3 regions of the Ensifer sp. NM-2 genome follow, and region 3 is predicted to be linked to each of the others. Evidence: predicted binding sites of a transcription regulator. Region 3 holds the regulator's gene; each other region holds the start of a gene.
The links. The regulator LexA, encoded in region 3, represses DNA repair genes until DNA is damaged. The targets are predictions, from matches to a motif close to TGTTCNNNNTGTGTTCNG.
Positions count from the first base shown of each region.

Region 1: a site for LexA is predicted at 3,208-3,225, ahead of C6558_RS07885 (ribonuclease T2). Genes of this name have one in related genera too.
Region 2: a site for LexA is predicted at 4,289-4,306, ahead of parE (DNA topoisomerase IV subunit B). Genes of this name have one in related genera too.

Region 1 is NZ_PVZR01000003.1:113,325-120,560, reverse strand. It holds gene ettA (energy-dependent translational throttle protein EttA) at 647-2,296, opposite strand; gene C6558_RS07885 (ribonuclease T2) at 2,415-3,161, opposite strand; gene C6558_RS07880 (alpha/beta fold hydrolase) at 3,379-4,362, shown strand; gene C6558_RS07875 (DMT family transporter) at 4,375-5,328, shown strand; gene C6558_RS07870 (thiamine pyrophosphate-binding protein) at 5,374-7,020, shown strand.
Region 2 is NZ_PVZR01000011.1:184,622-191,857, forward strand. It holds gene C6558_RS21925 (transporter) at 1-297, opposite strand, end outside; gene C6558_RS21930 (FAD-binding oxidoreductase) at 391-1,713, opposite strand; gene C6558_RS21935 (UbiA family prenyltransferase) at 1,710-3,152, opposite strand; gene C6558_RS21940 (alpha/beta hydrolase) at 3,282-4,214, opposite strand; gene parE (DNA topoisomerase IV subunit B) at 4,425-6,488, shown strand; gene C6558_RS21950 (GNAT family N-acetyltransferase) at 6,616-7,098, opposite strand.
Region 3 is NZ_PVZR01000018.1:21,758-28,993, reverse strand. It holds tRNA gene C6558_RS28130 (tRNA-Ser) at 149-238, shown strand; gene C6558_RS28125 (DUF4242 domain-containing protein) at 912-1,202, shown strand; gene C6558_RS40065 (hypothetical protein) at 1,380-1,523, shown strand; gene C6558_RS28115 (hypothetical protein) at 2,021-2,308, shown strand; gene C6558_RS28110 (hypothetical protein) at 2,367-2,606, opposite strand; gene lexA (transcriptional repressor LexA) at 2,787-3,503, shown strand; gene C6558_RS28100 (hypothetical protein) at 3,723-4,055, opposite strand; gene C6558_RS28095 (hypothetical protein) at 4,699-4,845, opposite strand; gene C6558_RS28090 (GFA family protein) at 5,281-5,712, shown strand; tRNA gene C6558_RS28085 (tRNA-Cys) at 6,014-6,087, opposite strand; gene C6558_RS28075 (thermonuclease family protein) at 6,758-7,236, opposite strand, start outside.

The DNA.
Region 1 (7,236 bases), on a different contig from region 3:
ACACATAAAGATATGTTTATGTGATTTGCGGATGTAGCGCAAGCGGATTTGCGCGAAGAGACCAAACTATGCCGCTCCAGGAACAGGATTTTCCACCGTTTCGACACGCAAACGGGCGAAGCTTGCGCTCCGCCCGTTGACGATGCCTTTGCGGCGTGGCGTGCCACTGACCCTGCCCTGCGCTCTCCGCCTCGCGGCCCGCTCCCGCCCTTGACCGCGGATGCCCACAGTCTCAACGCAGCGCAATGTGGACGACGCATCCAAAGAAGCGGTTTCAACGAGAGGGCCAGCGGCAAGGGTCACGCACCGCAGCGTCCATGACGCATTCTATGGAATGGTTGGCGGGAGAGCGTATCGCCCGAACCAGCCATCGGTTCGGGATACGACATATGCAAGCAGGCGGCTGAGACTGGCGCGAAACGAGACGGGGCAGGATGCCGCAACGTCAAAGCTGTGGCATGCCTTCTCCCTTAAATCGTTTCCGAGCCAGGGCTGAAAGCACGTCACCCAAAGGTGCGCTGCGGTTTTGCGATAACGAAATGTGCAAAACCAGAGCTTACGGCGCAGCAAGCGAATCCTGGAAATCGCTACGCTTTGAGCGGGGCGCACGTCGCGCAAGCCGAGGCTCACGCGACGTGCCAGAGTGTTAGCGCGTCAGGCGCTTGTAGGTGACGCGCTTCGGGTTGACCGAATCCGGGCCGAGGCGACGGATCTTGTCCTTCTCGTAGTCTTCGAAGTTGCCTTCGAACCATTCGACCTGGCTGTCTCCTTCGAAGGAGAGGATGTGGGTCGCCAGACGGTCGAGGAACATGCGATCGTGGCTGATGATAACGGCGCAACCGGCGAAGTTTTCCAGCGCGATTTCAAGTGCCGCCAGCGTCTCGGTGTCGAGGTCGTTGGTCGGTTCGTCGAGCAGCAGCACGTTGCCGCCGTTCTTCAGCATCTTGGCGAGGTGAACGCGGTTGCGCTGACCACCCGAAAGATTGCCGACCTTCTGCTGCTGGTCGCCGCCCTTGAAGTTGAAGGTCGAGCAATAGGCGCGCGAGTTCATCTCGTATTTGCCGAGCTTGATGACTTCGGCACCACCGGAGATTTCTTCCCAGACGGTCTTGTTGCCGTCGAGCGCGTCGCGGCTCTGGTCGACATAGCCGAGGTGCACGGTTTCGCCGATACGGATCGAGCCGCTGTCGGGCTGTTCCTGGCCGGTGATCATGCGGAAGAGCGTCGTCTTACCGGCACCGTTCGGGCCGATGATGCCGACGATGCCGCCCGGCGGCAGCTTCAGCGACAGGCCGTCGATGAGTAGGCGGTCGCCGTACCCCTTGGTGACGCCGTCCATTTCAATGACCACCTGGCCGAGACGCTCGCCGACCGGGATGATGATCTGCGCGTCGCCCGGACGCTGGTTTTCAGCGGCGTTGACCAGTTCGTCGTAGGAGCGGATACGCGCCTTGGACTTGGCCTGACGGGCCTTCGGGCTGGATGCGATCCATTCCTGCTCGCGGGCGATCGCCTTCTGGCGGGAAGCCTCTTCGCGGCCTTCCTGCTGCATGCGCTTGGCCTTGGCGATGAGGTAGGCCGAATAGTTGCCCTCGTAGGGAATGCTGCGGCCGCGGTCGAGTTCGAGGATCCAGCCGGTGACGTTGTCGAGGAAGTAGCGGTCGTGGGTGATCATCAGCACGGCGCCGGGATATTCGCGCAGGTGCTTTTCGAGCCAGGCGATCGTCTCGGCGTCGAGGTGGTTGGTCGGTTCGTCGAGCAGCAGCAGGTCCGGCTGCGACAGAAGCAGCTTGCAGAGCGCAATACGGCGCTTTTCACCGCCCGAAAGACTTGTGACGTCTGCATCACCCGGCGGGCAGCGCAGCGCTTCCATGGCCATTTCGACCTGGCTCTCGAGATCCCACAGGTTCTGGCTGTCGATGATGTCCTGAAGCTTTGCGCCCTCTTCCGCCGTCTCGTCGGAATAGTTCATCATCAGCTCGTTGTAGCGCTCGACGATCGCCGTCTTGGCGGCAACGCCTTCCATGGCGTTTTCGAGCACGGTCTTGGTCGGGTCGAGCTGCGGCTCCTGCGGCAGGTAGCCGATGGTCGCACCTTCGGCGATCCAGGCCTCGCCGGTATATTCCTTGTCGAGGCCGGCCATGATGCGCAGCACCGTCGACTTACCGGCACCATTCGGGCCGAGGATACCGATCTTCGCGTCCGGATAGAACGACAGATGAACGTTCTCCAGGACCTTCTTCGCGCCATAGGCCTTATTGAGCCCGGCCATATGATAGATGAACTGACGTGCCATAAAAGAATGCTCCGCATGGGAAGGAAATTTGCCCGCTATGTAGGCGAATTAGTGCAAAGGGGCAATCGCCAAAGGCGTTTGCCCCCGCCTATCCCATGCCGGAGCGCCTTGTCAGCCGCTATCCGCGGCCTGCCGCGTCAGCAATGCCCTTGGCACATTTGAACTCCGTCGGCCCCGCCGCCTGGATCAGCGGCGCGAGGCTGGATTTGCCCGAAACGTCTCCCGTCAAGCCGATCGTCAGGCCGGTGATGACGCTGCGTCCCGCGACCGTCTGGCAGCGCATGCGCACCCGGTCGCCGGCCCCTGCGCCGAAGCTCTGGTCGAAAGCCTGCTTGATCGCCTTCTCATCGAGTTCCGAGCCGATACGCGCCCGAAAGAGCGCGCCGACGGCGGACCGGTTGAGCTCGTCGAGCATATGCAGTTGCGTGGCGAAATAGTCGTCGACCGGTGCCGTCTGGCAGGTGCCGCTGCGCAACCATTGGTGACGATCGAGGCCGGATTGAACGCCCGGCATGGCGACCAGCAGCCGCGCCGCCGTATCATCGGCCATGGCGAGCTTCGGCAGATCGAGCCAGTCGCCCTTGCGGTCCTGGGTGCGCATCTCGGCCGCCACCCCGCAATAGCTCTTGCGCAAGGGCCAGAGCCCGTGCAGCGACAGGTTCGTGGCATCGAAACGTTCGGCCGTCTGGTTGGCGAATTCCTTGCGTTGCGGCCGCGTCTCGCAGAAGCCCGGCTGCCAGCTGACGGCAAGCACATATTCCGTGCGGCCCGAGGCGCCTTCCGCCGCGGCATCAACCTTCTCTTGCGCCAAGGCAAACAAGGATGGAGCAAGCAGCATTGCCAGCGCCATCGCAACAATTGTCATTGGACTTGATACCGCTTTACTCCAACATGCCATGACACTCTCCCGATAAAACAAAACGGGAACAAATATCGCTCAAAACGGGAAAATTGGAACTGTTAATTACAGGTCCGCGAAATCGCTTGTGACCTCATGCGTAACGATCAACAAGCAGCGATTGCCTTTCCCCTGTAAATCGATTTGATATCGGCAGAGTCTGACGATTGGTCCGGGAGAAGGCATGTTCGGGCAGGTGAGGACGCATCAGAGCCCGACAGGCGCTATCTTGAACTGGCGCCATTTTCCGGCAGCTGCCGACGCGCGTGGCATTCTTCTTGTCAGCCATGGCCTTGCCGAACATTCCGGCCGCTATGCCCGTTTTGCCGAGGCGATGGCCGGCCACGGCTTTCACGTCTATGCCCACGACCATCGCGGACATGGCGCGACGCGCGCGCCGGATGCGCCGCTGGCCATGTTCTCGAACAGCTCAGGTCTCGACAAGGTGTTTGCCGACATCAGGGCCATGCGCACGCTCGCCACCGCCGCCCATCCGGGCGGCCTGCCGGTCATCCTCTTCGGTCACTCGATGGGCGGGCTGATCGCGCTCAACGCCGCCGAGACCGATCCAGGTCTCTACGATGCACTCGCCGTCTGGAACTCGAATTTCCGCCCTGGTATCGCCGGGCGCGGCGGCCAGTTGATCCTGAAGATCGAAAAGGCGCTCAAGGGCTCGGATGTGCCGAGCCCGCTGTTGTCGAAGCTCACTTTTGGCGCCTGGGGTCAGGCGATCAAGGATCGCAAGACCGATTCCGACTGGCTGTCGCGCGACGAGGCGGAGGTGGCCAAATATATCGCCGATCCGCTGTGCGGCTTCGACGCGACGGTGTCGCTCTGGCTGGATCTGATGCGGCTCGCCTTTGCCGGCGCACGGGCCGACCGGCTGGCGCGCCTGCCCGCCGGCCTGCCTGTTCATCTCGTCGGCGGCAGCGCCGATCCCTCGACCGAAAACGGCGGTGCCGTCCGCTGGCTCGGCGAGCGCATGAAGGCGCGCGGAATGACGGATGTATCGGTAACGATCCATGAGGGCATGCGCCACGAGACGCTCAACGAGATCGGCCGTGAGAAGGCAACAGCGGAGTTTGCGGCCTGGTGCCAATCGGCCGTCGGCAAATCTTCTGTCGGCCATTCTGTTGCCGCCAAGGCTGTGGCCGGCAAGAGGACCTGACCCGACATCATCATGGCAGACATGTCCCTCCCCAAGACCTCCAACGCCAATGACCGCATCTCCTTCGGCCTGACGCTGATGGTCCTTTCGGTGCTGTTGTCGCCGCTGATCGACATCTTCGCCAAGCTCGCGATCTCGACAGTACCGTCGGCACAGATCACCGCCGTGCGCTTCATCCTGCAGGTCGTCTTCATCCTGCCGATCGTGCTCGTGCGCGGCAGCCTGTTCGACCTCACCTGGCGCAAGACCGGGCTGCACGCGCTGCGCGGCGGCCTGCTTGTCGTCACCATGCTGTCCTTCATCACCACGCTGAAGGTAATGGAGGTGGCCGACGCCATCGCCATCTTCTTCGTCGAGCCGATCATCCTCACCATCCTCGGCAGCATCTTCCTCAAGGAGACGATCGGCTGGCGGCGCTACACCGCCTGTGCCGTCGGTTTCCTCGGCGCGCTCCTTGTCATCCAGCCAAGCATGCAGGAGGTGGGCCTGATCGCGCTGCTGCCGATCGTCGCCGCCTTCGGCCTGGCGGTGTTCCTGCTGGTGACGCGCATGGTGGCGCAGAATGAGGACCCGTGGTCGATGCAGTTCCATGCCGGCATCTGGGGCGGTCTCTTCTGTCTCGTACTGCTCTGGCTCGGCGAAGGCAGCGGATCTGGTATCTTCGACCCGGTCTGGCCCGAGGGCAACACCTGGTTCTATCTGCTCGGCGTCGGCGTCACCGCCACTATCTCCGGCGTGCTTGGGGTCTATGCCTATCGCTCCGCCCCCGCCTCGGTGCTGGCGCCGCTGCAATATCTCGAAATCGTCTCGGCGACGATCTTCGGCTGGCTCGTCTTCGGCGACCTGCCCGACGCGCTGAAATGGCTGGGCATTTCCATCATCATCGGCTCCGGCCTCTACATCATCTGGCGGGAACGCCGGGTCGACAAGACCGCGAGCATCGCTCCGGTTTCGCCGGCGATCTGAAAACAAGTGATCTGAAAACAAAAGAATGACTATCGGGAGGAAAGCATGAAAACTGGAGGTCAGCTCGTCGTCGACGCGCTCGTCGCCAATGGCGTCAAACGCATCGCCTGCGTACCGGGGGAAAGCTATCTGGCGGTGCTGGATGCGCTCTACGACACCGACATCGATGTCGTCGTCTGCCGCCAGGAGGGGGGCGCTGCAATGATGGCCGATGCCTGGGGGCGGCTCAGCGGCGAGCCCGGCATCTGCATGGTAACGCGCGGCCCCGGCGCCACCAATGCGTCGGCCGGCCTGCATGTGGCCCGGCAGGATTCGATCCCGATGATCCTGTTCATCGGCCAGGTCCAGAGCGAGGCTCGCGAGCGCGAAGCCTTCCAGGAGATCGAATATCGCCGCGCCTTCACCGAGGTCGCGAAATGGGTCGGCGAGATCGACGATCCCGCCCGCATTCCCGAATTCGTCACCCGCGCCTTCGCGGTCGCGACCTCAGGCCGGCCGGGCCCGGTCGTGCTGACGCTTCCCGAGGACATGCTTACGCGCAGCGCCGAGGCGCCAGCGGCAAAGCCCTACCAGCCGGTCGAGGGCCATCCGGGTCCGTCCCAGATCAAGCAGCTCGGCGCGCTGCTCGAAGGCGCCAAGCGCCCGATCGCCATCCTCGGCGGCACGCGCTGGACGGCTGACAGCGTCGCCGAATTCCAGCGCTTTGCCGAGCGCTGGAGCCTGCCTGTCGGCTGCTCCTTCCGCCGCCAGATGCTGTTCGACCACCTGCACCCCAACTATGCCGGCGATGTCGGCATCGGCATCAACCCGGCGCTGGCAAAAGAGATCAAGGAAGCTGATCTGGTGCTTCTGGTCGGAGGGCGCTTCTCCGAAATGCCGTCGTCCGGCTATACGCTGATGGATGCGCCCTATCCGCGCCAGACGCTTGTCCATGTCCACCCCGATGCATCCGAACTCGGCCGCGTCTATCGGCCGGAACTGCCGATCGCCGCCAGCCCCCGCGATTTCGTCACAGCACTCGAAGGGCTCGCGCCAGCGGCCGAGCCGGTGTGGTCGGCACGCACCAGGGCGATGCATGAAGGTTACCTCAAGTGGTCGACACCGCCGGAAACCGGCCCCGGCGACGTGCGCATGGGCCCGATCATGAACTGGATCGAGGCGAACACACCGGAAGACACCATCTTCACCAACGGCGCCGGCAACTACGCCACCTGGGTGCATCGCTTCCACCGCTTCCGCAGATACGCAACACAGGCAGCCCCCGCCTCCGGCTCCATGGGTTACGGCCTGCCGGCAGCCGTTGCCGCCAAGCATCTGCACCCGGATCGCGAAGTCATCTGCTTTGCCGGCGACGGCTGTTTCCTGATGCACGGTCAGGAATTCGCAACTGCCGTGCGTTACCGCCTGCCGATCATCACTGTGGTTGTCAACAACGGCATCTACGGCACGATCCGCATGCACCAGGAGCGGGATTATCCCGGCCGCGTCAGCGCCACGGACCTGACCAATCCTGACTTTGCCGCCCTTGCCCGCGCCTATGGCGGCCACGGCGAGACGGTGGAAAAGACTGAGGAGTTTGCCGATGCATTCCTGCGCGCCCGCGCCAGCGGCAAGCCGGCGATCATCGAGATCAAGCTCGATCCGGAAGCCATCACCCCGACGCGCACGCTGAGCGAAATAAGGAAAGGCTGAGCGGAACGGGCAGGTTTTCCTTCGAGCACGCTTCAATCACGGCGCCGACGCGCCGTGGCTGGATTCCTGTGACAAGCACAGGAATGAGGGCATGGAACTGTTGCGGCCAACCGAGCCCGTTTCCGGCGTGATCGCACATCTCCGCAAACGCGGCATGCGCGCTGCGACACCTCCTAGCGCTCCCTCATTCCTGTGCTTGTCACAGGAATCCAGCTG
Region 2 (7,236 bases), on a different contig from region 3:
GTCCTCGCGGAAGACGAAGTAGGCGAAGATCGCAACCGCCACATAGGCCAGGCTCAGGAACGGATAGGCGAAGGAAAGCTCTACCTTCGACAGCACATAGAGATGCGATGCCATCGAGATGACAAAGGTCGCGAGACCCGCGAAGACCCATGGATTGAAAACGATCTGGAACAGGCGAACAATCGCCGTCTCTGCCGTCATCGAGATCGGCCCGAGTGACATCATGCCCTGTTTCAGCATCAACTGTGCCGCCGCATTGGTCAGCACAGTGAAGAGAATGAATGGAATATATTTCATAGTTTTACCCCCAGTCCCGGGGAAGTACCTACACGCGAGAGACGCATATTCAGTGAAGTTCGCGTGTTTAATTTAATAAAATTGTCGGCATTCTCACTTTGGCAAAGCCAGCGCCGTGCGGCGCCAGAAGTTCGACGTCAGCGCTGGATCGCGCAAAGCCTCAAGCTCCCTCCAGGAAGTGAAAGATTTTTCAAAGACTTGCGGGCTCATACGCGCATCCTTGTAAGGATTGATCGCGCCCCCGGCTTCGACAACGATTGCATCCAGCCTGTCCAGCAGCTTAACCGTCCGTTCACCTTGATTGGCGAAGTCGAGCGTCAAAGTAAAACCAGGCCGCGGAAACGATAGGAGCCCGCGGGAGGCGACGTCCCCGAAGCGCTTCAAGACGGTCAGGAACGATGCGTGTCCGGCACGGCGCGCGGTCTCCATCAGCGTCGCGGTGATCTCCCGCGCATTCTCGGCGGGATAGACGCTCTGGTGCTGATACAGACCTTTGGGGCCGTACAGCCTGTTCCACGCGCCGATGGCGTCGAGCGGATAGAAATAGGAAGTCCACGGCACCGTCGACACGGCCTCGCCCGGTTTCTGCTTGCGGAAATAGTATTCGTTGAAGGCCTTGAGCGTCGCTGAATTGAGCAGGTTGAACGGTGGCGAAAACGGCACCGAGAGCTTCATGCCTTTCGGCATATCGGGAAGCTCGCAAGAGCCATCGGCATGGTCGCCGGCCAGCAGAACCCCACGGCCCATACGCCGTCCCGTTGCAAGCTGGTCGATCCAGGCGACTGAGTATTCGTGTTCTTCGTCGACGCGATCGACGAGACCAAAGTATTCGTCGAGATTATCGAAGCGGATCGCGTGCTGCTGCACATGCGGCGACGGCACCTTGGTGAGGCGAAGACTGACGGTCAGGATCAAGCCGGTGAGCCCCATTCCGCCGATCGTGGCGGAAAACAGCTCCTGGTTCTCCGCCGGAGTGCAGGCCAGGTGCTCGCCATTGGAACGCAGGAGCGTAAAGCCAGTCACATGATTGCCGAAGGTACCGCGGGCATGGTGGTTCTTGCCGTGGACATCGTTGGCAAGCGCGCCGCCAACGGTGACAAAAGCCGTACCTGGTGTCACGGGAAGAAAGAAGCGGTGCGGAATGGCGCGGGCCAAAACGTCGCCAAGGGTAACGCCGGCTTCGCAGGTCATCATCCCTGTGCCCGGATCGAAGGCGATTATGCGCGCGTGTCGACGGTTGTCGATCAGCATGCCGCGATCGTTATGGCAGCTGTCGCCGTAGCTGCGGCCGTTGCCGAACGGCAGGAAGGCATCGGGCTCGATATTGCCGATGCGATCTTCGTAGTCGTCGGGTGAAATGCCCTGTCGTGGCCGACGGTCGAGCCGGCCCCAACTTTCGTAGTCTTGTGCGTTCATTGCGGCCCGACGGCTCCGAAAAGAATAAGTAACGCCCCGATCAGCATGGTCAGCTGGCTGCGCCAATCGCGCATGATGAAGACCACCGGATCCTCGTGCAGCATGCCACGGCGCGCCAGCATCCAGATCCGAAGGAGCATATAAAGCACCAGCGGGCAAAGCGGCCACAATGCCCACGGCGTCGTGTACATTTCCTGCAGTTCCTTGCTGTGCACGTAAAGCGCAAGCACCAGAGCGGAAGTGAAGGCTGAGGCCACGCCTGCCTGCCCGACCATCTCGAAATCGACCGCGAGATAGCCGCGCCCGGGAACGGCACCGCCGTCCTTGTTGTCGAATTCATGCAGTTCGACGTAGCGCTTCACCAGAGCCAGGCTGAGGAAAAAGAAGATCGCGAACGACACCAGCCAGAAGGAAAGTTCCGTTCCGGTCGCCGCCGCACCGGCAACGATACGGGTCGTGTAGAGGCCGGCAAGCGTGAACACGTCGACGAGAAGCTTGCGCTTGAGCACAAAGGTGTAGGCCGTCGTAGCACAGGCATAAAACGCCAGCACGCCAGCAAACTTCCACGGAAGGAGAAAGGTCAGCGAAACCGAGGCCAGGGTCAGGCAGACGACCAGCACCAATGCCGTCGGCACCGACATCTGGCCGCTGGCAAGCGGCCGGTTGCGCTTCTTCGCGTGGCGCCGGTCGTTCGCCAGATCGGAGAGGTCGTTGATGACGTAGACGGCGGAGGCCAGGAAGCTGAACGCAAAGAATGCGATGGCAACACTCACCAGCGCATCCAGATGCAGCACCTCATGATTGAGGATCATCGGCACGCCGATCAGCACGTTCTTCGCCCACTGATGGACGCGGATCGACTTCAGCGGCGCAAGCATGCTCACTTTGCCGGTGTCGAGTTTCTCGGCATCGTGACTACGACGCCATTTCTCAGCCGCCGCATCGGGTGCCACGACGATTGCCCGGCGCGACGCCTCGAAGACCGCGATGTCGTCGCGGCTGTTGCCCATATAGTCGAAGCCACCTTCGCCGAACCGTTCCACCAACGCATCACGCTTTCGGCTGCTGGTCAGATTGAGTGCCTCCGACGAATGCATGATCGAAGAAAAGAGCCCGATATGCGCTTCGACCTCTCGCGCGACGGAAGGTGCAGCACCGGTAACCAGCACGATGTCGCGTCCTTGGGCCTTTTCGGCGGCCAATCGAGCAAGGACGGCCTGGCGATACGGCCAGTCCGCCGCCATTCGTCCGGAGCGCAAGGCAACCTCATGTTTCAGACGCGCCTTGCCCTGCGATAGCCACATGAGCATCGGGAAGAGCATCAGCGGATTGCGCAAAACGATGATCGCAGCACCTTCCCACAGTGTGTCGGCAGCCAGTAAGGTGCCATCCAAGTCGACACACAACGGAATTTGCCGTGTTTCGATATGCGCATTCATGAAATCTACCCCAGCAATATCTGCCGGGGATAATCGCGCCGATCACTTTCAAAGGTGGAAATAAGCAGCGCGCCTACACCCGGAAATTGCCGTTCTGGTTAACAAATGCCGAGCCGCGAGCGATGTCCGTCAGCGGCTGCCGATCCAGTTCAAGGCGTCGCGCCAATCGGTCATACGGACCGGCGTTCCATGCGATCCGGTCTCAAAGAGCACGAAGCGGGCCGGATAGCCCTGCCCTTTCAACGCGCTGTACAGCGCCTTCTGGCTCGCTGCCGGATAGACACTATCTCGGCTGCCATGGCTGAAGAACATCGGCAATTTCGCCTTGTAGGCGGCGCTCTTGGTAAAATCAGGATCGGCAGCGCCGCCCATGATCATCATGCCGCCAAGCGCTGCCACAGCGCCCGCGTCACGAGACACACCCCAGCAAATGAAACTGCCCATGGAGGCACAGGCCAGCACGACAGGTCTCCCGCCGGAGCGCTCGGCGGCAAGTTTGACCAGGCCTGCAACGTCCGCGGCCCCGGCCGCATCGAAGGACCGCACGCTCGGCGCGTAATAAACGCCCCCATTGGCGACAGCGAGGTTCTTCAGGCGATTGAAGTTGCCGCCGAAGGAGAAATCATTGGCGCCGAGGCGCCGGTCTCCCCCGCGTCCATGGATGAAAATCACGGTGAATGCTGCGCCGCGCTCCCGACCGACGCGCGTCACGTCGAGCGAGCGCCCGCCAACATCGAGCGTCTCGTTGACCTGCTCGCCTTTGACACCCAACGAGACGAAGGCGCGTTTGACGCGCCGCTCCGGAATTTCGTCGCGTTCATTGATATCGCGCAGTTCCTGATAGTCGACGACGCGGTAGTCACCGCCCTCGCTCTCCTCCAGCACCTTGCCGTATGAAAACAGATCGTCCTTGTAGGGCTTAAGCACCTGCGCCTCGGCGCAAACGATCGAGCTTGCAAAAAGGCCGACGGACAGAAAAATGGCGGCAAGCCGGCGAAAGCAAAAATCAGCTGTGGACACGGACAACGAAGGGCTCCCTGGTTCGCGGCAAAGCCTTGCCATCGGCCCGACAGCAAAGCAACAGTTGGTAACAAACGCCGACGCAGAGGCTTTATTTTGCAGGCATCCGGCGCGGCCATTCTCCTTTTGTTCGCACAATCGGCAAGAGTCTGGCAGAATTCGGGTGATTCGAATGACTGGGGATGGCGACAAGACCGAGGTCTTGCTATGGCCTTCAGCACCTCCGCACGACAGGAATGATCTAGACGCCCCATGGACGACAACAGCGACCTCTTCTCCGCAATACCCGAACAACCGAAGCCCGTCGTGGCAGACGCCGCGCCTGTTGCGCGAACGGCGCCGGCTCCGCGTGAAGAACCGCGCCCTGCTCCCAAAGGCAGCGACAGCGGCGACTATGATGCTTCGGCGATCGAGGTGCTGGAGGGGCTGGAGCCTGTCCGTCGGCGTCCGGGCATGTATATCGGCGGCACCGATGAAAAGGCGTTGCACCATCTCTTCGCCGAAGTCATCGACAACTCGATGGACGAAGCGGTGGCGGGGCACGCCAACTTCATCGAAGTCCATCTCGACGCCGACGGCTATCTGTCGGTAACCGACAACGGCCGCGGCATTCCGGTCGAAAACCATCCCAAATTCCCGGGCAAATCGACGCTCGAAGTCGTCATGACGGTTCTGCATGCCGGCGGCAAGTTCGACGGCAAGGCCTATGAAACTTCCGGCGGTCTGCACGGCGTCGGCGTCTCCGTCGTCAACGCGCTGTCGGACGATCTCGAAGTCGAGGTTGCCAGAAATCGCAAGCTCTATCGCCAGCGCTTTTCGCGCGGCGTGCCGCAGGGTGGCCTGGAGGAGCTAGGTGACGTCCACAACCGACGCGGAACGCGGGTTCGGTTTCATCCCGATCCGCAGATTTTCGGACCGCATGCCCGCTTCGAGCCGGCGCGCCTGTTCCGCATGGCACGCTCGAAGGCCTATCTCTTCGGCGGCGTCGAAATCCGCTGGTCGTGTGATCCGTCGCTGCTGCCGGAAGGCTCCGAGATACCGGACCGGGCGGTGTTCCACTTCCCCGGCGGCCTGAAGGACTATCTTGCCGCAACGCTCGGAAAGGAGTTCACGGTTACCCGCGAGATCTTTGCCGGCAAGTCCGAGAAGTCGAACGGCCACGGATCGCTCGAATGGGCCGTCACCTGGTATGGTGGCGACCAGCAAGTCCATTCCTATTGCAACACCATTCCGACGCCTGAAGGCGGGACGCACGAGGCAGGTTTCCGCATCGCGCTCACAAAGGGTCTGAAGAATTACGCCGAGCTGACGCAGAACAAGCGCGCCGCCATTATCACCACCGATGACGTGATGATTTCAGCCGCTGGCATGCTCTCGGTCTTCATTCGCGAGCCGGAATTCGTCGGCCAGACGAAGGACAAGCTGGCAACCGTCGAAGCACAGCGCATCGTCGAAAACGCCCTGCGCGATCCTTTCGATCATTATCTTGCCGACAACCCGGCCGAGGCGGCAAAACTGCTTGAATGGGTGATCGAGCGCGCCGACGAGCGCGTCCGCCGCCGCAAGGAAAAGGAAGTCAACCGCAAGACCGCGGTGCGCAAGCTGCGCCTGCCCGGCAAGCTTGCCGACTGCTCGCAGAACACAGCCGAAGGTGCGGAACTTTTCATCGTCGAAGGGGATTCGGCTGGCGGCTCGGCCAAGCAGGCGCGTAACCGCGCGAACCAGGCCATCCTGCCGCTCCGCGGCAAGATCCTCAACGTCGCCAGCGCCGGTCGGGAAAAGCAGGGCGCCAACCAGCAGATCGGCGACCTGATCCAGGCGCTCGGCTGCGGTACTCGCAGCAAATACCGGGAAGAGGACCTGCGCTACGAACGCATCGTCGTCATGACCGACGCCGACGTCGACGGCGCGCACATCGCCTCGCTGCTGATCACCTTCTTCTACCAGGAGATGCCGGAGCTCATCCGCGGCGGCCACCTCTATCTCGCCGTACCCCCGCTCTACCGCCTGAGCCAGGGCTCGAAGACGCTCTATGCCCGCGACGACGCCCATCGCGAAGAGCTGATGCGCACCGAATTCAACGGCCGCGGCAAGGTCGAAGTCGGCCGGTTCAAAGGTCTCGGCGAGATGCTGCCGGCGCAGCTCAAGGAAACGACAATGGATCCGAAGTTCCGCACGCTGCTCAAGGTCCAAATCGACGACGTCGATTTCGAAGGCACGCGCGAAGCCGTCGACAGCCTGATGGGCACCAAGGCCGACGCACGCTTCCGGTTCATCCAGGAACGCGCCGTGTTCGCGGATAATCTCGATATCTGATCGACCGAGACGTCGCGGTGCCTATGTGTTTACAAGCAGATAGGCACCGTGGGTGAAGCCGATAATGGCACGCCCGAAACGACGGGCGTTGCCCATTTGCGAGGCGCCTTCAAAGACGCCGCTCCGACTATCGATCGAGATCTGCAGGTGTGCGCAGCGCCTTCTCCATGAACAGGCTCAGCGGATCCGGCTGGTAGTTGCCGAAAGGCGGGCGCTCGACATATCCGGCGCTCCTGTAGAGCCCGATTGCTTCCGGCTGGTGAATACCGGTTTCAAGCCGGATGATATCAAGACCGCAGTTCTCGCCGTGCCGCTCGACTGTCTGCAACAAACGCTTTCCGACCTTCAGTCCCCGCGCCTGCGGGTCGACGAACATGCGGTTGATCTCCGCCGAACCATCGCCGGCTTCGACCAGCGCGCAGCAACCGACGACAACTCCATCAAAACGCGCGACGAAGAAGGATACGCTTGGCTTCTCCAGCGTCGGCACATCGACAAGGTGGTTGCTTTCCGCAGGATAGAGCAATGCGGCATAGGCGTCCGACATTTCCAGAAGGCGCAGGATTTCCGGCTGGCGTGGTAACTCTTCGGCGATCGTGACGTCAGGCAATTTTTATCCTCGGCAATGGCTTGGTTCGTTTGCGGTTCTGAAGCGAAACTAACGGCCTGTAGGTCGGCACCCAATACGTCAAATTGCGCAAGGACCAGACCTGCCCATCAATCCGAATGACGCGGCGAAACAAATTGT
Region 3 (7,236 bases):
ACGAATGGCTGACGGCTCGAAATCTCCAGTTATGGTTTACGAATGGTTACCCGGACAAAATGGGCAGCGGATGCGCCAAGAAAATCTTTCCGCCCACGCATGTTAAATCTTGCAAAGCAGCAAGGCTTCGCGCAATAACGCCCTGCCCGGAGGAGTGGCCGAGCGGTTTAAGGCACCGGTCTTGAAAACCGGCGTGCGTGAAAGCGCACCGTGGGTTCGAATCCCACCTCCTCCGCCATGGCTGTCTCATTTTTCGCCACCCATTATTGCGCTCGGTCGCCAAGTGAATGCTTTGGCGGCGAACGCATACAAGTTTTGCGAGTATTCCCCGATCATAGCCGCAGCATTGACGGCGCTTGCAAGGCGGTGGCTCGACCCGCTTGCCATCCCAGATAATTTGAGGGAAAGTCTGATTCCGGCCCATCGAGCCCTGGGCGATCTCCCAGAACTAGAGAAAACCATGCCTCTTAAATATTTGACGACAGCCGCTTTTCTCGCGCTTCTTGCACTTGCCGGATGCGCAAGCACCGGCGGCAGCAACACGACCTATGCGCAGTGGCAAGGTCCAACACCTGTACCCGATCCGTCTGCGGCGAGTCCCGGCGGTTTCCGGCTCAGCTACTAACTTGCGCTAGTATACGCGTGTCGGACGGAGCGCATCGCGCGCTCCCATCCCCGGCCGCGCGATTTCAGTCGCATAGAGCTATTGGCCGCGAGATATTGTGATCGCGGGGCGATACAGGCGCCCATCGTTTGATCGGACGCCAGTCCCGGTGGAGCCCCTTCCGCTGCTTGATCCTATACTTCCAGGGAAATCGTCGTGAATCGCCGCATCACCGGTGGAAAGTATTGACTTCAATTATATTAGATATTCTTGATATTCAGTCCTCCAACAACCGAGGAACTGAACGATGCCCACCTACATCATTGAACGCGACGTCCCAGGGGCCGACAAGCTCAACCAGGACGACCTTTGCGCATTATCGGCAAAATCCAATGCTGTCGTCGCCGATCTTGGCGTACCATATACATGGATCACCAGTTATGTCGCCGGCGACAAGATTTACTGCGTCCACGAGGCATCAAGCGCCGACGTCATTCGCGAACATTCGGAACGCGCCGGATTTCCGGCGAACAAGATAACCGAAGTTGCTGCCGTCATAGGGCCTGCGACAGCATCCCAGGGGCGCAACGGTAAGTGACCGAAGCGACGTTATCATCGCAGTGCCCGGACACCGGGCACGAATGCGCGACGCAACGCCGGCAAAACAGTGATCCACCGGCACCGTCATTGACTTACGGCGGTATCAATGCAGGCTGGTTTGCCGGCATTCGGCGCCCATGCAGGGTTCCCCGGCACACCTTCCAAGGAGACGATCATGGCAAAAGGTCAAGTGCGAAGTAACCGCGAGGTTAGAAAGCCAAAGAAGGACAAGACTGTCAAAGCCGCCGTTGTGACGGAAGGCTCACAGGTGAAGCTGGCCGGCAGCAGTTTCTCCCTGGGCAAGAAAGACAAGAAGTAAGACGGTCGGCTTTAACCTCTCGAACTAACGACATGAGAGAGATATCCGTCAGTGGCCAGTCGAACTGGGGTGCGCAACGTCTCCGCGACATCCCGGCGCGACTGGTCGAGCACCCGCGGTCAGATGCCGGTTTCGTAGCGCGTTTGAACGTCGTATGTATTTGGCTGGAGATGCGAAGATCGCTACAGGCGGATGCCGCTGGCCACTCGCACTCCATTACGGCGTCCAACATCATCGGAAGCATTTGCGGCGGGTATTGTTGATCAGCTGCCAGCGCCACGCTTTGAGGCGGGCGCCGGAAAATCGAAAACGCCAACGCACCTCACGCCAATCTTTGTGCCTTCATTGCCACAGCTTGAGCACCAGTGCTCGCCTTTCGCAAAGAACTGTTGAACACGGCACAGTGCCCGGCATGCTTGCTGGACTTCGGAACGAAAGCACGGTTCACATCGTTAACCAAACCATCGCCGCCACCTCTGATCTAGTGGACGTTCACCGTGCTTGCAGCCTTGCTTATCGCCTCGATTATCGCATCGCCTAACATCGCCCTCAGCGCTGCCACGGTCGACGACCTGCAAGCCGACTTCGAAACGGCCGTGCCCTGCCAGCAGATAGACGGCCGGAACGTTTGGAAGGGAACGATCGCCTACTACATCCAGTCCTTCGTCTATCAAGGCGACACGCCGGTCGCGACCGAAGCGGCCGACGCTGTGCTGCCGGAGGACAACTCCGCGGAAACCGTCAAGGAATTCGAGGACGCCTGCTCCGCGACGCAGCCGGCCTGATTCAGGCCTCCTCTAGCAGATCGCCCATCGATATTTCTGCTGATCCCTTGATGGCAGGCTATTTCCACTGCGTCCCATCGGCCGCGGCGCAACCGTGCGGCGGGTGTCCGTTGCCAAATGTCAGCTTCAGCCGGTCACAACCCCATTGATTGAGCGGCCCGGGCATCGCCGCATTCAACGCGATACCAACTTCGTCAAACGGGCTCTGCTTGTTATCCACGTATTGATACCAGCGAAACCCAAGGATCGCGGTCGCGGCGACAACGATGGTCAGCAAGATTTGAATCAGCTTCGTCATTAAACCCTCATTCCATAAACGGAAGGAGGCATATCAGCCTCGCGCGGCGCGTGCAGCGACGAGTTGGTCAATCTGCGCTTGATTGAACCAACATTCACAGAATTTTAGGCACTTGCGGAACACATATGGAACAGATAGTGTCTGTTCTTGATTTGTTTCACGCCTCTGGAGCGACTTGCCATGCTGACCCGCAAGCAACAGGAATTGCTTCTTTTCATCCATGAACGAATGAAGGAGTCCGGTGTACCGCCGTCCTTCGACGAGATGAAGGATGCACTCGACCTGGCATCCAAGTCGGGCATTCACCGGCTGATCACAGCGCTCGAGGAACGCGGCTTCATACGCCGGCTTCCCAACCGCGCCCGAGCGCTCGAAGTCATCAAACTGCCGGAAGCCTATGCTGCGAGCGCGCAGCCCCGTCGCGGGTTTTCGCCGAGCGTCATCGAGGGTAGCCTTGGCAAACCGCCCGCCCCTGCCCCCGCGGCGAAAACGCTGCCGGTTGCCGACAACAGCTCCGTGTCGGTTCCAGTGATGGGCCGCATTGCCGCCGGCGTGCCGATCTCGGCGATACAGAACAACACCCACGACATTACCGTGCCGCTCGATATGATCGGCAGCGGCGAGCACTACGCCCTTGAAGTGAAGGGTGATTCGATGATCGAGGCCGGCATTTTCGATGGCGATACGGTGATCATCCGCAATGCCACCACGGCCAATCCCGGCGATATCATCGTGGCACTAGTCGATGACGAGGAAGCAACGTTGAAACGCTTCCGGCGCAAGGGCGCTTCAATTGCTCTAGAGGCCGCCAACCCGGCCTATGAGACGCGCATCTTCGGGCCTGACCGGGTCAAGATTCAGGGCAAGCTCGTCGGCTTGATCCGCCGCTACCACTAAGCCCGTCTCACGCCAGCGCAATTCGAGGAAAAGTGCGGAGCGGTTTTCCGCCAGGAAATGCGTAAAAACAAATAGATAGAGCGCCTAGTGACTCCGTTTAAACCGGAAACGCTCTAGCCGCCTTCATGCCGGCCAGCCGCTCTCTTACTTCAACGTCTCGCCACATAGGGTAGCGAGACGGAGATTTTCGGATCGAGTGTTTTTCACGCTCGACGGATTTTACTCGTGAATCGAGTACTCGCCCAACTCGCAGAGATCCTGCTTGTCTTCAGTCGTGTCGAGACCGGAACCTTCTTCGAATTCAAAGCGCATGTCGTATTTGCAGACATCACGTCCGTCGGCGATGGTAATTTCCATGCTTTCGCCCGGATTAAGCACCTGCCGCCCGAAGACGTCGTCTTCCCACTGATCAACACCGACCGGCGATGTGTAGAAGTTCGTCAAAACGGCATTCGTCTTGTTCTTAAGCTGAAAGACGAGATCCTCAGCGCTTGCGGTGGCCGTCGTTACGGCAAGAATGGCAAGAGCAGTCAGGGCGATCTTATATTTCATTTTATGTCTTTTCCTCCATTGTTGGCTTTGTTTGACACTACCTATACGGGTCGCGCTGTTGGGATATTCATTCCCAGTTCTGTCTAGAGACAATATTTTCAGCACTGACAATAGTGACCGAATCACCATTTCGGGGCGCGTCCTCGCAAGGCCATGTCGTTGGCGACTGCGGACGTTCGCAAACTGGCGGGCAAGCGCAGCCCGGTCGAATTGCGCTTTGAAAACAGTGGTTGGCTGCGATGCGGGCAGCCTCGCTGCGCGTGTTGGACGCGCCGCATTGGCCCATGTTCCTTGCCCCCCGAAAACCGTACCTGCGTGCCGGCAGCATGTCCTTTGCGCAGGCACGCACAGCGTTTCACTTTCGACAATCGGGCTGCTATTGACGGAGAACCGCTTTAGCCAATCGCGCAGGCGCTGGGTGACTTGTTGCTTTCATCGTGCGAGGGGCTGAATCACGCGCTCGCCCGCCCTATCTACGTCACACTTTCGTTGACGCTCGCAACGAGCACGCGGCCGCTTACGCCACCGATGGCCGGTATTTCGACCGCCTTCGGATCTGCGTTCGCCTTGAACCTCGCGTGGGGCGTCGACCGCCAGCGGCATTCGCCGCTGCCAAACCTGTTGAGCGTGTGGCCGATGGCGCTCAATTCTCCTGAACGGAAACCCCGTCCTGGCCAATCTTGATCTCTACGCCGGTCGGTTTTGTTTCCTCGCGGTAGACATAGGCGCCGAGACCAATGACGGCGACGGCGAGCATGGCAATGATCAGATAGAGCCCATTACGGTTCATTCAGCAATTCCTCGCTTGGGTACGGTATGGGTAACTAGGTTCGTACCCAAGAAAGGCAACGGTGCGACGCGGACAGTTCGCTCCTCGCGCGGATGATGCAGGACGGATGCGAACGGCCGTAGGCTTTTTCTCCGCACGATCCGTTGGCCGAGCGCTCTTGCGACGCATCGGCTCGGGCCGCGGAACGTCCCCGACGTGGAGCACGAAAGCGTGCTGGCGCACGTATCGGGCACTTGGTCTGAATATGTGCCCGATGCGCGACGAGACGCCTCGTACCCCGCGCCTGAGCCCAATCGGCTGATGGCCCTACAACGAACGGCCTCAACGGGAGTGCGGTCCTCTGGATTGAGACTGCCCCCGAATGCGCTTGAGCACAAGCAACCCACCTCATAAGAAAGCTCATCAAATGCGCTTCAAAATCAGATGGATGATTGGATGAATCTCGATGTTCAGAACCTTGACGGAGCCTGCCACTGCGGAACGGTTCGCTTCAATGTGAAACTGAAGAGCGGCCTCCGCACCGCCCGCCGTTGCACTTGCTCCTATTGCCAGTTGAAGGGCGCGGTTGCCGTCTCTGCCGCCAAGGACGGGGTCACGGTTCTCTCCGGCGGCGAGGCACTCACCAAATATCAGTTCAACACGAAGGCTGCAGAGCATTACTTCTGCTCGAAGTGCGGCATCTACACATTCCACAAGCCGCGCGCGAACCCGGATTTCTACGGCGTCAACGCCGCGTGCCTTGAAGGCATAAGCCCATTCGATTTCGAGGAGCTACCGGTGAACGACGGCATCAACCACCCGATGGACACGAAGGGATCGACCGGCCCAAGGCTCGCAGGAACGCTCAAGTTTATCCCGGCGGAGTGACGACAGGCGCGGCTGGCAGGACGCCGGCCGCAGCCGTTCAAACTGCTGCACCCTGAATGAGGGGGGCGTTCGTTGCGCCGCCAAGACGTCGAAGATCTACTCGCGGAACGCGAACGGGCGCGCTTGACGAGGCAGAGTGTTGCCAGAAGCAATGGGGATGGAATCGGCAATCTGCTGCTTGGATCGAACGTCGAAGAGGGAGATAACGGGAACCAATTGCCACACCAAGAAGAATGTGTGGCAGCAGATGAAATCCTGCAGTCCAAATAGCGAAACTAATTCAACTACTTAGGAGTGGCTTTGGAGGCCTCGCCCGGAATTGAACCGGGGTACAAGGATTTGCAGTCCTCTGCGTCACCACTCCGCCACGAGGCCTCATCGACTGAGATTATCAAGTCGTGGCGAGCGTTTAGAATGAATATAGAAAGAGCGCAAGAGGGGATTTCTGAAAAACGTCCTCAGGCATTTCTGAAATTCCATCTTTCTCCAACTCTTCCACAGGCTTACCGATCCGGCCCCATAACGGATCGCCGCGAACCCCTTCGACGACAGGCGGCGGGCGCTATACGGCAGCGTCCGACACGAGGCAATTGGATGGATTTACCATTTCGACAGACGGCCCGAATCTTCCGTCCAACCCTTCTTCCGACGTCGCGGGGCGCTGCTACCTTGTACACCGTTTCACGGTAAAGCTACCTTGCACCAAGATTCTTCAGGGAATTGGACGTTGAATCCAGAGTTGATCATCTACCCAAGCTCATACTGACGGTAGTTTTCTGTGGAATGTGCATTGCGGTCGCAATCTGGCGTCTATTCCAGCTCGCGGTGACCGGCCGATTGGACATGTCGCCAATTTTCCCGAACCTTAAGGCAGATTTCCGAGCCAATCCCATCAAGCTGCTTCTAGCAAGCTCTCTTGTTGTGTTCTTTCTGGCACTATCGGCTCTGGGGTTGATAATCGGTATTGATATCGCGCTCGGTGGATAACTTAGACGGCTACACGCTTCCGGCCCTCATCATTCTCTCTGATGACGCCGAGCACCGTCTAACACCAGGGCTTGGGCTGTCCCTTCCAGGGCCGAACCAAGCCCTCCGATACGAGCACGGCGCCGAGAGAGCGGCCGTCGCGCATCACCACGCGCAGCTTTTCGCTGTTCTTGTCGTCGCTCCTGCCGATGGCCTCGATCAGCCTGAACTCGCCGGCGTTCAGCAACTCGCGCAATCGCTGCTTGGCGTAGAAGCCGCGGGCACGTTCGCTATCGCAACTCGCCTGCTTGATTCGCGGTGCATCGACGTCGGCGACACGGATCTCCTCGCGCTGGTAGCGGAATGTTCCGCCGTCGACGACGCAATTGTCGTTGCGGGTACCGCAGAAATAGAACTGATTCGCCTGGGGCTCGACGGCCGTGGGCTGCGCGATCGGGCGCTCGACGGGTGTCGGTGCGGCCAACCCGACATTGACTGCGGGTATCGGTCCGTCGACAGGCTTCGTCTTGTGCGTAGCCGAGGGCATGGCGACACGGG